2 regions of the Arthrobacter sp. NPDC057013 genome follow, and region 1 is predicted to be linked to the other one. Evidence: riboswitches for the same ligand, from Rfam matches in the RefSeq annotation. Region 1 holds a riboswitch; the other holds the start of a gene.
The links. A riboswitch is a leader RNA that binds a small molecule or an ion and turns the genes downstream of it on or off. The one in region 1 is predicted to bind S-adenosylmethionine.
Positions count from the first base shown of each region.

Region 2: it holds a riboswitch for S-adenosylmethionine, as region 1 does, so the genes downstream of both, ACFTSA_RS10350 (aminotransferase class V-fold PLP-dependent enzyme) here and ACFTSA_RS04430 (bifunctional o-acetylhomoserine/o-acetylserine sulfhydrylase) in region 1, are expected to answer to the same signal.

Region 1 covers NZ_JBHUSE010000002.1:83,275-90,447, forward strand. The annotation lists gene ACFTSA_RS04430 (bifunctional o-acetylhomoserine/o-acetylserine sulfhydrylase) at 1-1,285, opposite strand, end outside; SAM riboswitch class IV at 1,328-1,444, opposite strand; gene ACFTSA_RS04435 (VOC family protein) at 1,573-2,211, shown strand; gene ACFTSA_RS04440 (CPBP family intramembrane glutamic endopeptidase) at 2,303-3,082, opposite strand; gene ACFTSA_RS04445 (histidine phosphatase family protein) at 3,170-3,850, shown strand; gene ACFTSA_RS04450 (DeoR/GlpR family DNA-binding transcription regulator) at 3,879-4,667, opposite strand; gene ACFTSA_RS04455 (amidohydrolase family protein) at 4,789-6,000, opposite strand; gene ACFTSA_RS04460 (NAD(P)/FAD-dependent oxidoreductase) at 6,012-7,130, opposite strand.
Region 2 covers NZ_JBHUSE010000006.1:51,148-58,320, forward strand. The annotation lists gene ACFTSA_RS10340 (metal-dependent transcriptional regulator) at 1-512, opposite strand, end outside; gene ACFTSA_RS10345 (class I SAM-dependent methyltransferase) at 523-1,317, opposite strand; gene ACFTSA_RS10350 (aminotransferase class V-fold PLP-dependent enzyme) at 1,418-2,836, opposite strand; SAM riboswitch class IV at 2,871-2,984, opposite strand; gene hisN (histidinol-phosphatase) at 3,166-3,978, opposite strand; gene ACFTSA_RS10360 (ribosome small subunit-dependent GTPase A) at 4,045-5,160, opposite strand; gene aroA (3-phosphoshikimate 1-carboxyvinyltransferase) at 5,144-6,550, opposite strand; gene ACFTSA_RS10370 (DoxX family protein) at 6,557-7,126, opposite strand.

The DNA.
Region 1 (7,173 bases):
CGAGGTCGGCCAGGATGTCGTCGATGTGTTCCAGGCCCACGGACAGCCGGACCAGGCCGGGGGCCACCCCGGCCACGCTCTGCTGTTCCGGAGTCAGCTGGCTGTGCGTGGTCGACGCCGGGTGGATGACGAGGGAGCGGACGTCGCCGATGTTCGCCACGTGGGAGTGCAGTTCCAGGGCATCCACGAAGCGCTTGCCTGCCTCGGCCCCGCCTGCCACGGTGAACGACACCACCGCGCCGGTGCCCTTCGGCCCGTACTTCAGACCCCGCTCATACCAGGGGCTGGACGGCAGTCCGGCGTAGGCCACGGACTCCACATCGTCCCTGGCTTCCAGCCAGCTGGCGACGGCCACCGCATTGGCCACATGGCGTTCCACCCGCAGGCTCAGCGTTTCCAGGCCCTGCGCGATGAGGAAGGCATTGAACGGGGATACGGCGGAGCCCAGGTCGCGCAGCAGCTGGACCCGAGCCTTGAGAATGTAGGACAGGTTGGCCCCCAGTGCACCGTCTGCGCCGAGGTCGCGGGCGTAGACCAGGCCGTTGTAGGTGGGGTCCGGCGTGTTGAACCCGGGGAACCGCCCCGGATCCTTGCCGAAATCGAAGTTGCCTGAATCCACAATGACACCGGCGATGGCGGCCCCGTGCCCGCCCAGGTATTTGGTGGCCGAGTGCACCACGATGTCCGCGCCCCACTCAAGCGGCCTGATGAGGTAGGGCGTGGACAGGGTGTTGTCCACGATGAGCGGCACCCCGGCCTCGTGCGCGGTCCGGGAAACACCTTCGATGTCCAGGACGTCCTGGCGGGGGTTGGAGACCACCTCGGCAAAGAAGAGCTTGGTGTTCGGCTGCACGGCGTCGCGCCAGTGCTCCAGGTTGTCCGGGTCGGCCACGAAGGTCACGGACACGCCGAACTTCTTGAGGGTGTGTGCCAGCAGGTTGTAGGTGCCGCCGTAGAGGCTGGGACTGGCCACCACGTGGTCGCCGGCCTCGGCAATGTTGAGGATGGCGTACGTTTCCGCAGCCTGGCCGGAGCTCAGGAGCAGCGCGGCGAGCCCGCCCTCCAGGCTGGCGATCCGCTGCTCGACGGCGTCCTGGGTCGGGTTGCCGATCCGGGTGTAGATGGGCGCGATTTCGGCGAGCGCGAAGCGGTCCGCCGCGCTTTCGGCGCTGGGGAAGACGAACGACGTCGTCTGGTAGATCGGCAGCGACCGGGCACCGGTGGCGTTGTCCGGCACCTGGCCGGCGTGGATCTGGCGTGTTTCGAATGACCATGCGTTGGACATGCAGGCTCCTTTGCTCAAGGGGCATGTGCTGGTCCCGGCACAGGCCCGCGCTTGCCGCACGGCGGACGCCGCGCAGCCAGGTCTTCACCCGGGGCACCCCGCCGCGGTGGAGGGTTGCCGGCCAGCGAGCCGGGGCTTTCTTCGCTGGCGCTCATGACCTGCGATCAGTGTAGGAATGGCAGTATTACGCGCACAGCTTTGTGACGAAGTTCGTCAAAGTATGGACTTTTCGCGTGGTTAGGCAACCCTAAGCTGAGAGCCCCGTCACAAAGTGCCAAGATGAGGGCATGCGCATGGATCACGTCTCTTACGCCTGTGAACACGATGGCCTCGCGGCCACCACCGAACGTATCTCCTCTGCCCTCGGCGTCGAAGCCGTCAAAGGCGGAGTGCACCCCCGGTTTGGAACCCGGAACATGATTATTCCGCTGGCCGGCCACAAGTACCTCGAGGTTGTTGAGGTCCTGGACCACCCGGCGTCGGACAAGGCACCATTCGGCCAGGCCGTCCGGGCCCGGTCCGCGGCGGGCGGCGGCTGGATGGGCTGGTGCGTCGAAGTTGACGACCTGGCCCCCTTCGAGGAGCGCCTCGGCCGCTCCGCCGTCAACGGCAACCGCAAGTTCCCCGACGGCCGGGAGCTGGTCTGGAAGCAGATCGGCATCCTGGGCCTGATCGCGGACCCGCAGGTTCCGTACATGCTGAAGTGGGAAGGCGATCCGGGCCTGCACCCGTCCAACGCCTATGACAGCAATGTGAAGATGTCCAGCCTCACGATCGCGGGCTCCGCCGAGCGCGTGACCGAGTGGCTCGGCGAGCCGGTTGAACGGCCGCTGGAGGATGTCGCCGTGAACTGGGTGGCCCCGCACGGCACGCCGGGAATCCTCTCCGTCACGTTCGAAACCGCAGCCGGCGCCGTCACCATCTGACGCGCTTTCTGCCCTTCACTTCGGCCGCCATCAGCGGGTGCCAACGACGCCACCCGCCGATGGCGGCCGAATCACTTTTAAGGGCTGGTTGCTAGCCCAGGCCGACGGCTTTGCCGAACAGGCTGAACCCGACGAACGCGACAATGTCCAGCAGCGCATGCGCGATCACGAGCGGCATCACCCGGCGGGTCCTGGTGTAGACCCACGCGAAAACCACGCCCATGATGGCGTTTCCAATGAACGGTCCGAACCCCTGGTACAGGTGGTAGCTGCCGCGAAGCATCGAGGACACAAAGATCGCCAGGGGCATGGACCAGCCGAATTTGCCGAACCGGTCCAGCAGGTAGCCCACCACAATGACTTCCTCAACGATCCCGTGGCGCACCGCGGAAAGAATCAGGACTGGTACGGTCCACCAGTAGGCATCCAGGCCGCTGGGGATGATCGCCGTCGTGATGCCCAGGGCGCGCCCCGCCGCGTAAAGGCCCAGCGACGGGATGCCGATCAGGGCGGCCAGCCCGAGCCCCTGCAGCAGGTCCCTGCCCGGCCGGGCGAAGTTGAATCCCAGCTTCCGGAACGCCGAGCCGGAGTCGTGCCCGGTCCCGGGCCTCGCCTGGCGCTGGTCGGTCAGGAAGTAGATGACCAGCAGGACCGGCACCAGGGCGAAAATGATGTCCAGCAGCTGGTAGGTCAGGTCGAAATACTCGCGGGTGCTTTGTGACCTGTTCAGCGTGGACGTCCCCTGAGCCAGGGGTGCCCGGGTCATCTTCTCCAGCAGCTGCACCACGGAGTAGACGGCGGACTGCCCCAGCGACAGGCCCAGGACAATCCATACTTCGAACCGCAGCCGGCGGCGGGAGGGAACCAACATGTTCCTATCTTGCCTGCAGCTGCTGGTACTTTCCTGTCAGCCCGCCGGTTCCTGTCCGGCGGCAGGCTGACCCTATGCTGGGGAACTATGAGCGCTCCCGGGAAAATCATCATGATCCGGCACGGCCAGTCCGCGGCCAACGCGGACACTTCCATCTACAACAGGGTGCCCGACTACCGGATTCCGCTGACGGAGCTGGGCCTGGAGCAGGCGAAGGCCGCCGGGGAGCGCATCCGCCGCGAGCTGGACGGCCGGCAGGTGAGCGTCTACGTGTCGCCGTACCTGCGTGCTTACCAGACGCTGGAAGCACTGAACCTCGGCTCGTTGACGGAGCGGGTGATTGAGGAGCCGCGGCTGCGCGAGCAGGACTGGGCCAACTTCCAGATTTCGGGCGACATCGAGGACCAGAAGGAACTCCGCAACGCCTACGGCCACTTCTTCTACCGTTTCCGGGAGGGCGAGTCGGGCTCCGACGTGTACGACCGGATCTCCTCGTTCATGGAAACCCTGTACCGGCACTGGTCCAAGCCGGACTACTCCCCCAACGCCCTGCTGGTGACCCACGGCCTGACGATGCGTCTGTTCTGCATGCGCTGGTTCCACTGGTCAGTGGAGTACTTCGAGTCGCTGAACAACCCGGAGAACGCTGAAGTCCGTATGCTCGTTCAAAACAGCCTGGGCAAGTACGAGCTCGACGCCCCCTTCACCCAGTGGGTGGACCGCAGGGTGGATGAAACCGTGCTGGACGCCCCGCCGGTAATCTTCTAGGGGACGCTGTCTTCGTTCCCGCCGGGCGTCAGGCGCCGGCCACGATCACTTCGGTGCCACGCGCTTCGAATGCGGCCTTGTCCGCCGCCGAAATGCCCGAGTCGGTGATGAGCCGGGTGAAGTTGTAGCCGTCCATCGTGGCGAACGCACGGCGGCCAACCTTGGAGGAATCCGCGATCACGTAGGAGACGCTGGCGCGGCTGGCCAGCAGGGCGTTAACAGTCGCCTCGGCCTCGCCGGTGTTGGTGGGCCCCACTTCGGCGTCGATGCCGTTGACCCCGATGAAGGCGATGTCCAGCACCACCTTCTGCATGATGATGTCCGTGTACGGGCCCACGAGCTCGTAGGACCTGGTGTTGAGGATGCCGCCTGTCACCATCACCTTGATGTTGGGGCGGACGGCAAGCTGCGAGGCGATGTTGATGGCGTTGGTGACCACCGTGAGGGTGGGCTGGTTCGACGGCGAGTTGAGGTCCTCGCGGGTGGCAAGGATCTGCGCCAGGGCGGTACTGGTGGTGCCGCCGCACAGCCCGATCACCATGCCCGGGGCGATGAGTGCCGAGGCGGCGAGTGCGATTTCCTGTTTGGCCACGGCATGGTCGTCCCGGTTGTACCTGCCGGGAAGGTCGTAGGCCAGGGCACCGGTGGTGGCACCGCCGCGGGTCCGCGTCAGCAGACGCCGCTTCGCCAGGCTGTCCAGGTCACGCCGCGCGGTTGCCGGCGATACGCCGAGCCGGGTGACGATCTCCTCGACTTCCACCTGGCCGGCCTCGGCCAGGAGATCAAGGATGGCCGTCAGTCGGTCGGTGCGGGTCATGCAGGGCCTTTCACGATCCTAAAACGTCACGAAAAATGACGCTTTTTGATTGTATCAGACCCCTAATGATCATTTTGCGTCACTGCGTGCATTGTAAGGCAGGGGGATGGCCCGCCTGACACTACCGTGCGCGCACCCCCGCGCGCCAAACCGCGTGCGTGAGCGGCATGCCGGGCCGGTAGGCCAGGTGGGTGGCGGACGGGGCGTTGAGGACGTGCAGGTCTGCCCGGTGTCCGACGGCGATGGAGCCCACCGCCCGTTCGCCGTCGACGTCGTTCCCGGACTCGCGCTGCAGCGCCAGGGCGCCGCCGTACGTTGCCGCCCGGACGGCCTCGTGGACGCTCAGGCCCATTTGCAGGACTGCGGTGGTGACGCAGTACGCCATGGAACTCGTATAGGACGTGCCGGGGTTGCAGTTGGACGCGAGCGCCACGGGAACGCCGGCGTCCAGCAGCTGCCGGCCGGGCGCCAGCGGCTGGCGGGTGGAGAGGTCGCACGCCGGGAGGCAGGTGGCCACGGTCCCCCGCGTGCCCGTCCCTGCTGCGGCGTCCCAGCCGGACCAGCCGGCGGCGAGGCTGGCAACGTCCTGGCCGGAAAGGTAGTTGACGTGGTCCACGCTCGCTGCGCCGAACTCCACCGCGAGGCTGACACCGGCGCCGTGCCCCAGCTGGTTGCCGTGGACCCGCAGCCCCAGCCCGGCATCGCGGCAGGCCTGCAGCACGGCACGGGACTGTTCCTCGGAAAAGGCTCCCTTTTCGCAGAACACGTCGGCCCAGCGGGCGTACGGAAGCACAGCCTCCAGCATCGGGCCGCAGGCGAGCTTGGTGTACTCATCCGCATCAATGCCGGCCGGCACCAGGTGCGCGCCGAGGTAAGTGACCTCGTCCGCGACGGTCGAGGCGATGCGTGCGCTCCTGGCCTCCTGCTCGACGTCCAGGCCGTAGCCGGTTTTCGTTTCCAGGTAGGTCGTGCCCTGGGACACGGCCTCGGCCACGCGGCCCTGCGCGAGCCGCGTGAGGTCGTAGTCGCCGGTGTTCCTGGTGGCTTCGGTGGTGACGGCGATGCCGCCGGCGCTGTACTCCTCCCCTGCCATACGCGCCTCGAATTCGGCGGTCCGGTCCCCGGCGAAGATCAGGTGAGTGTGGGAGTCCACCCAGCCGGGGAGCACGGCCCGGCCGTCCGCGTCCACGGCGTCGTCGGCCGCCGGGGCATCCGATGCCTGGCCGATCCACGAGATCCGTTCGCCCTCGATCACCACTGCCGCGTCCTTGAGGACACGGTGCTCCGCGTCCTGGGTCATCAGTTCGGCGATGTTGGTGATCAGAGTGCTCATGGATCCATTCTTCAGCGCCGGATGGACCAGCGCGTCGCAGCCAGCGCATCCGCTGTCCGGGATACCGGACCGGTGCCGGCGCCTTGCCCGGAACCGCCCTCGGGCCCCGCCAGGATCTGGGCCGCAGCCAATTCAGCGATGCCGGACGACGTCTGGAACCCGTAGCCGCCCTGGCCGGCAAGCCAGTAGAAGCCGCGGGCCTCGGCGTCGAACCCTACTACCGGGACGCCGTCGGCCGCCTCGGTGCGCAGTCCGGTCCAGGCCGTCCGGACGGGTCCGATGCCCAGCGTCGTCAGCATGTTCAGCCGGGAGATGAGCCGCTCCACGTCCCCGGGACGCGGACGTGCGTCCTCCGCCGGGCTGGCGACATGCTCCGACGGCGAGATCAGCACATCGCCGCCTTCCCGGCGGAAGTAGAAGGAGTCGTCGGCGGCGGCCACCATGGGGCTGCCGTCCGGCAGCGGATGGTCGACGCCGACAATCGCCGCCGTGCGGCGGTACGGCTGCAGGCCGATCTTCTCGACGCCGCTCAGCACCGCCAGCTCGTCGGCCCAGGCGCCGGCGGCGTTGACCAGAACGCCGGCCGAGAAGCCTTCCTGCCCGGCGCCGATTTCCCAGCCCGATCCCAGCCGCTGGGCCGAGTGGACGCGGGCGCCGGTGATGATGTCCACGCCTGCAGCTTCGGCACGCGCCCGGTGCCTTTCCAGCAGCACCGGGGCGTCGCACCCGAAGGACCCGGTGTCCAGGCCGGCGGCGGAGAAGGAGTCGGGCTTCAAAGCCGGGCACAGCCCAAGCGCTTGGTCATGGCTGATCAGGCGCATCTCGCCGCTGGCCTCGGCCCGCACCGTTTCGTCGTCCCCGATGAGCAGAAAGTTGCGCGGTGACAGGACGGGCCGGGGCTGTCCGGCGTCGTCCGCCGCGATCAGCTCCAGGGTGCGGACGGTAAGTTCCTGCACCACCGGCGGGCCGTAGCTGGGTATCAGCTGCCGGGCTGAGCGGGAGGACGTGTGGTAGGCCAACTGCTGCTCCGCCTCCACGAGGGCAGCGGTGCATTTGCCGGCCAACGCGGAGGCAAGGGACAGCCCGGCGATCCCGCCGCCCACAATGACTACGTCATAAGTTGATGCCATGGGCTCCATCTTTACAGATGCCCGGAGCCTGCGCAGTCACCAA
Region 2 (7,173 bases), on a different contig from region 1:
AGCTCGGGATTTTCGTCGCTGATCCGGGTGATCCTGCCGGTGTGGCCGTCGTCGAGCTCGATCATCCGGTGCGCGGACGGCATCCGGACCGTTCCGTCAGCCGCGGGGATGGGATCGCCGTGCGGGTCCCTGGACGGGTTGCCCAGCCGGGCTGCCAACCGCTCAATGAACGTGTCCGAGACCGCATGTTCCAGCTGCTCTGCCTCGTCGTGGACTTCGTCCCAGCTGTATCCGAGGTCCTTGACCAGGTATGTCTCAATCAGGCGGTGCCGCCGGACCATGGAGAGGGCAAGCCGGACGCCCTGGGGCGTGAGTGTGATGGCGCTGTACGGCTTGTGGAGGACCAGGCCCTGGTCCTTGAGCTTGCGCACCATTTCTGAGACGGAGGAGTTGGCCACCCCGAGGCGCTGTGCAAGCTGGGTTGAGGTGATGGGCTTCTCCTGCCATTCCGTGAAGGAATAGATGACCTTAACGTAGTCCTCGATCGAGGAGGAGGGCGTACTGGTCTTCACAGCTTCAAGCCTACCTGCTGCCGCCAGGGCGCTCAGCCCGAACGGCCCGCCAGGTCTGGGTGAGGTAGGGGAGCCGCAGCAGTTCGCCTTCGGCATGCCCGAGGTGCTCGTGCAGGTACCAGGACAGGTTGTGGGTCACCTTGGCGCGGGTGGCGTCGTTGGCCGCGAGGTAATAGCTGCGCGACTTGGCCAGTTCGAGGATGTCGTCCGGGGTGACAGGATCCTCCCACCGCGTCAGGTGGCTTTCCAGTGACGTGAATTCCGGGCCGATTTTGGGGCGGAAATCGGGTTTGTGGACGTCGCCGGCGTGCATGATGCGGGACAGCCGGTGCACCCACGGCACGGAGGTGTCCAGTTGGTTCCAGATGAGGCCCAGCACACCGCGGGGCTTGAGGATCCGCGCAATCTCGGTGCTGGCCAGCAGCGGGTCGCACCAGTGCCAGGCCTGGGCAACGCAGACGACGTCGAACGCGGCCCCGGGCAGTCCGGTCGCCTCCGCGGTCCCTTCCAGAATTTGGACACCGGGGTAGGCGCCGCTTGGAAAGACACGGCTGAGCTGTTCCAGCATGTCCACGGAAGGGTCCACCGCGCTGACGCTGAGCCCGCGTTCCACCAGAAGGGCCGTGAATTTACCGGTTCCGGCGCCGATGTCGGCGGCCGTGCTGGCCCCGGCCGGGATGAGCCAGTCCGCGGAATCGTCAGGGTAGCCGGGACGGACGCGGTGATAGTGTTCGCCGCCGTCCTGGAAGCTCTGCCCAAGCTCCCGCCGGCGCACGTGATGAAGTTTGGGACCGCCCCGTGCCACGCACAGTCTCCTTAGCCCGACGTCGAAAATTACCTTTCGAATTTACCGTACGGAGGCCGCTGGCAGGGGAGCCCGGGTGGCGCTTAGTCTTGGATGCCCGTCAGTCTTGGATGCAGGGCGCGGCGCCGGCAGTGCCTGGCGTGTTGGGTGCCCACTCGGGGTAGGTGCGGGTGTCGTTCGCCGGAACCCAGCGTCCGGCATCCACCACGTAGTCCCAGCCGAGGCCGGAGCGGCGGAGCTCCTCGATGCCGGCGAGCAGCCGCTGGGCGTCCTCGAGCCGTGATCCCACACCGAAGCTGGCGCGCAGGGAACCGGACGGCAGGCCGAGGCGCTTCAGCAGCGGGTGCGCGCAGAAGCGGCCGTCGCGCAGGCCCACGCCGTGTTCGGCCGACAGGTAAGCGGCCACGAGCCCGGCGTCGTAGCCCTCCACGGAGAAGTTGACCACGCCAATGGCATCGTCCGGGTCACTGTCCTCGAAGATCTGGTGGACGGTGACGCCGCCGATCCTGCGCAGCCCCTCGACGAGGAAGGACCGGATGGCAGCCTCATGGGCGTGCCAGCTCTGCGGATCCAGGGCAGCGATGACCTGGGTTGCCCGGGCCAGGGTGGCTGCGCCGAGCACGTTGGGTGAGCCGCCCTCGTGGCGGGCGGGGCCGGTGGCCCAGCTGACGCCGTCGAGCCTTGCCTCGCTGACCGCGCCGCCGCCCGCGAGATGGGGCGTGCCGGCGTCGAGCCAGTCGGGACGGCCGATGAGCACGCCGGCGCCGAAGGGGGCGTAGAGCTTGTGGCCGGAGAAGGCGAGGTAGTCGACGTCGTCCGCGGCGATGTTGACGCGGCGGTGCGGCGCGAGCTGAGCGGCGTCCACCACGATCCGTGCGCCGTATTCGTGGGCCAGTGCAGCGAGGCGCCGGATCGGAAGGATTTCGCCGGTGACGTTGGACGCGCCGGTCACGGCCAGGAGGCTGACATCGCCGTGCTCCAGCTCCGCACGCAGGCTGCTGATGGTGGCTTCCAGCGTTTCCGAGGCCACCACGCTGCGGTGCGGCACGCCCTGCCACGGCAGCAGGTTGGCGTGGTGCTCGATGTCCAGATACAGCACTTCACCGGTGTGGTGGTGGTCCTCCACCGGCAGGCAGCCGGCCAGGAGGTTGAGGGAGTCGGTGGTGTTCCGGGTGAAGATGACGGCGTCATCGGCGCGGCCGCCCACGAACTCCCGCACGATGTCGCGCGCGTTCTCGTACACGGAGGTGCTGATCTGCGAGGCGTAGCCGGCGCCCCGGTGCACGCTCGCGTAGTAGGGCAGGATCTCGTTGAGGTAGGCAGAGACCACGGACAGGGCGGGCGCGGAGGCGCCGTAGTCGAGGTTGGCGTAGCGGACGTGGCCGCCCTGGATCAGCGGAGCCTGGATTTCCGCGCCGGTGACGGCGGCCAGGGGACGGCCGGCGGCGGCGAATCGGCCGTCCAGCAGGGCCGCGTCCGCGGCAGAAGACTCGGTGGATGAAATGATCGCAGTCGTCATGGGACCTCACTGGGAAAGGACCCCACGTGACGGGGATCCGCGCTTGCCGGGTCCGTTCCGGATCGGCCTGGTCGTCACCCGGGGCACCCCACCGCGAATGGAGGGTTGCCGGCCAGCTAACCGGGGTTTAGCGCTGGCACTCGTGACCTGTTACGAGACTAAGACATCTGGCCGGCCGATGAAAAAGCCGCTCCGGAATGTTAAGTGGATTATTACGCAACCCGGATATCGGGCCTTCGGCCGAATAAACGACGGCGGCCGCCACCAAAAGGGGGCGACCGCCGTCGTAATATTCAGCACAATGGCGCCGGGCCGGCTCCGGGGTAGGGCTAGAGCAAATCGTCCAGCTGCGGGTTCAGCCGCTTCAGGACTTCCGAGTGCAGGATCGAGTTGGTGGCGAGGGCGTTGCCGCCGAACGGGCCATCCGTGCCTTCGAGGGAGGTGAAACGGCCCCCTGCCTCGGTCACGATCGGCACCAGCGCCGCCATGTCGTAGAGGTTCAGTTCCGGTTCGCAGGCGATGTCCACCGCGCCTTCGGCCACCATGCAGTAGGACCAGAAGTCGCCGAAGGCGCGGGTGCGCCACACATCCTCGGTGAGCTGCAGGAACTCGCCGAGGTTGCCGCGGTCCTTCCAGCCGCCGAGGCTGGAATAGGACAGCGAGGCGTCGGCGAGGCTGGACACATTGGATACCTTGAGCCGGGTGGCGGCGGCCAGGGAACGGCCCGAGTAGGCGCCGGCGCCCTTGGCGGCCCACCAGCGCTTGCCGAGCGCCGGGGCGCTGACCACGCCCACGACGGGTTCGCCCTCGTCGACGAGGGCGATCAATGTGGCCCACACCGGCACCCCGCGGACGAAGTTCTTGGTGCCGTCGATGGGGTCGATGATCCAGCGGCGGGAACCGTGGCCGGAACTTCCGAACTCCTCACCGAGCACGGCGTCACGGGGGCGGGAACGGGACAGCTGGCCGCGGATGGACTCCTCGGCGGCCTTGTCCGCATCGGTGACCGGCGTCAGATCAGGCTTCGTCTCGATCTTGAGGTCCAGCGCCTTGAACCGGCTCATGGTCTGGTCGTCCACGGAATCGGCCAGCACATGGGCCAGACGCAGGTCATCGTTGTACGTTGAAGCGGGTTGGGTCATGGTTCCAAACTACCCTCAAAGGCCCGGCGGGGCGGGGAGGCAGCCGCCGGGCTGCGCCACGGAAGGCTAGCCGACGCTGCCGAGTTCCTTGGTCTCCTGGCCCTCCGTGCGCGGGTCGGTGCCCAGCAGGCGGCGCAGGGACGCGAGCCTGGCCGCTCCCGTGGGGCCGGCGTTGCCAGCCGCGACCCAGGCATCCACGCCGCAGTTGACGGCGGCGGCGTCGTGCTTGCAGCCGCGTTCGCAGGCCTCGGTGCCCGGCTCAAGGTCGGGGAAGGAATGCAGGATCCGGTCCGGGTCCACGTGGGCCAGCCCGAAGGAACGGATGCCCGGCGTGTCGATGATCCAGCTCCCGGCGGGGGCGTCAGCGAGCTTGAGGGCGAGGGCCGACGACGACGTGTGCCGTCCGCGGCCCGTCACGGCGTTGACGCCGCCGGTGGCGCGTTCGGCGCCGGTCAGCGCGTTGACCATGGTGGATTTTCCGACGCCGGAATGGCCCAGCATCACTGTCACTTTGCCGTCCAGGTGGGCGCGGAGTTCGGACACGGCGGCCACGTCGAGCCGGGCGGAGAGGCCGTCGTCGGACCGGGCATCGATGCCGGACGCGTCGGAATCGGCGGTGCGGCTGATGATGACGGGGAAGTCGAGGTGCCGGTAGTTGCCCAGCAGCTCGGTGGGGTCCTTGACATCCGCCTTGGTGACAAGCAGCAGCGGTTCGATGCCGGCGTCGTAGGCCGCCACCAGTGCCCGGTCGATGAAGCCGGTGCGGGGTTCGGGGTTGGCGGCGGCGACCACCACCACCAACTGGTCCGCGTTGGCCACAACGGCGCGTTCCACCGGATCGGTGTCGTCGGCGCTGCGGCGCAGCAGGGTCTTGCGGTCCTGGATTTTCACGAGCCGGGCGAGGGTGTCCGGCGCGCCGGACACGTCGCCCACGAGGGACACGAAATCGCCGGCGACGACGGGGGAGCGGCGCAGTTCCCGCGCGCGGGCGGCGATGACCGTCCGCTCGTGCCCGGAGTCCTCGCCGACGACTGCCGTGTAACGCCCCCGGTCGACGGTGATGATCCGCCCGGTGACTGCGTCCTCATGGCTGGGGCGGTCCTTCGTCCGGGGCCGGGAGCCTTTTTTGTTCGGCCGGATCCGGACGTCGGATTCGTCCCAGGAATCAGTGCTGCGTGCCACCGGTGGTCCCCGCGGTGTTGGTCATTGCTGTGTTTGTCACAGCGCCGGTCCGCTGGCCGAGCATGTCCGCCCACAGCTTGGGGAAGTCCGGCATGGTTTTGGATGTGGTGGCGATGTCCTGCACTTCCACGCCCCGGACCGCCAGGCCGAGGATGGCCCCTGCGGTGGCCATCCGGTGGTCCGCGTAGCTGTGCACCACACCGGCGTGCAGTTCCGCGGGCCGGATGACGAGTCCGTCGGCGGTTTCCTCGGCATCGCCGCCGAGGCGGTTGATTTCCGTGACGAGCGCGGCGAGCCGGTCCGTCTCATGGCCCCGGAGGTGGGCAATGCCGCTCAGCCGCGAGGGCCCGGACGCCAGCGCACAGAGTGCGGCGACGGTAGGCGCCAGTTCGCTGGTTTCGTCGAAGTCCGCGCCCTTGATTTCGCTGCCGCCGGTCACGGTCAGGGTGCCGTCCTGCAGGGTGACGGCCGCGCCCATGTCGCTGAGGATGCTGCGCCACATGTCACCCACCTGAGTGGTGCGCTCCGGCCAGTCCGGAATCCGTACCGTGCCCCCGGTGGCCAGCGCGGCCGCCAGGAACGGGCCGGCGTTGGACAGGTCCTGCTCGATCCGCTGGTCGAAGGCGCGGATCGGGCCGGGGTTCACAATCCAGTGGTTGGGCGTGGAGTCATCCACCACCACACCAGCGCCTCGCAGGGTGGCGATGGTCATGTTGATGTGGTCCAGGCTCGGCACGGTGCTGCCGGAGTGCTCCAGATGCAGGCCGTCCGTAAACCGTGCCCCCACCAGCAGCAGCGCGGAGACGAACTGGGAGGAGGCGCTGGCGTCAATGACGAGGTGCCCGCCGCGCACCTGCCCGGTGCCTTCAACGCGGAACGGAAGCGAAGCGGGCGTTCCGCCGTCCTTGCCGCTGATGGGTACGCCGAGGCCCGCAAGTGCCTCGATGATGGTCCCCATCGGGCGCTCCCTGGCGTGGGGATCGCCGTCGAATAACGTGGCACCGCTGCGGAGCGCGGCCAGCGGCGGAACAAACCTCATAACAGTCCCGGCCAGGCCGCAGTCGATGGCGACGTCGGCACCGCCGGCGCCGGCCGGAATCGGCGTCACCTCCAGGTCCGGGCCGAAGGCGCCATCGCCCGGCACTTCCCGGATGTCCGCGCCAAGCTGCCGCAGGGCGGCGATCATCAGCGCCGAGTCGCGGGAATGCAGCGGCGCCCGGAGCCTGGACGGTCCGTCGGCCAGTGCGGCGAGCACCAGGTACCTGTTGGTCAGCGACTTGGAGCCCGGCACGCGGACCGTGGCGTCAACCGGCTGCTCCGCAAACGGCGCGGGCCAGTGCGGAGCAGCGCCGGAGGTGTCAGCGGACGCGCCCATGGGTGATGCTGTCATTCCTGTTTATGCCCCCACTGCGTGGTCAACAGCCTTGCGGACTGCCTTGTCGGCCTTGCGGACCACTTTGTTGGCGCTGTGCAGCTTCTTGCCGGTGGTCTTGCGTGCGTCGGCGGCGAGGTGGCTGGCGGTTTTCCGCGCGTCGGCAGCGACGTGCTCCGCGCGCCAGGCAAGGCTGGGCTTGCCGGCCGTGTCCACGGACGCGAGCAGCACTCCGCCGGTGAGGGTGATGTTCTTGAGCAGCTGGGTGCGGCGGGCTTGGCGGCCCTCCTTGGTGCTGATGTCGGCGCTGCGCCATTCAACGAAGGCGTTCAGCGCCGAGATGACGGCCAGCACCGAAGCCGCCAGCCGGGCGGATTTGCCGAGCGCGAAGAGGACGCCGGCGCCCACCTGCGTGCCGCCGATGATCCGGGCCAGCACCTTCTCGTCCGTCTGGAACGGCAGGGCTTCAGAGGCACGGCGCAGGAGGGGCGACAGTTGCTGCGCGGTGTCGTCCGCATTCCTGAGCTTGTCCGTTCCGGCGAGGATGAAACTTGAGGCCAGCATCGGCCGGGCAAAAAAGCGGACAAAGGACATGAATTTCCTCCTGGATGGCCGAGCCGCGGTGGCCGCGGCGGAGTCGG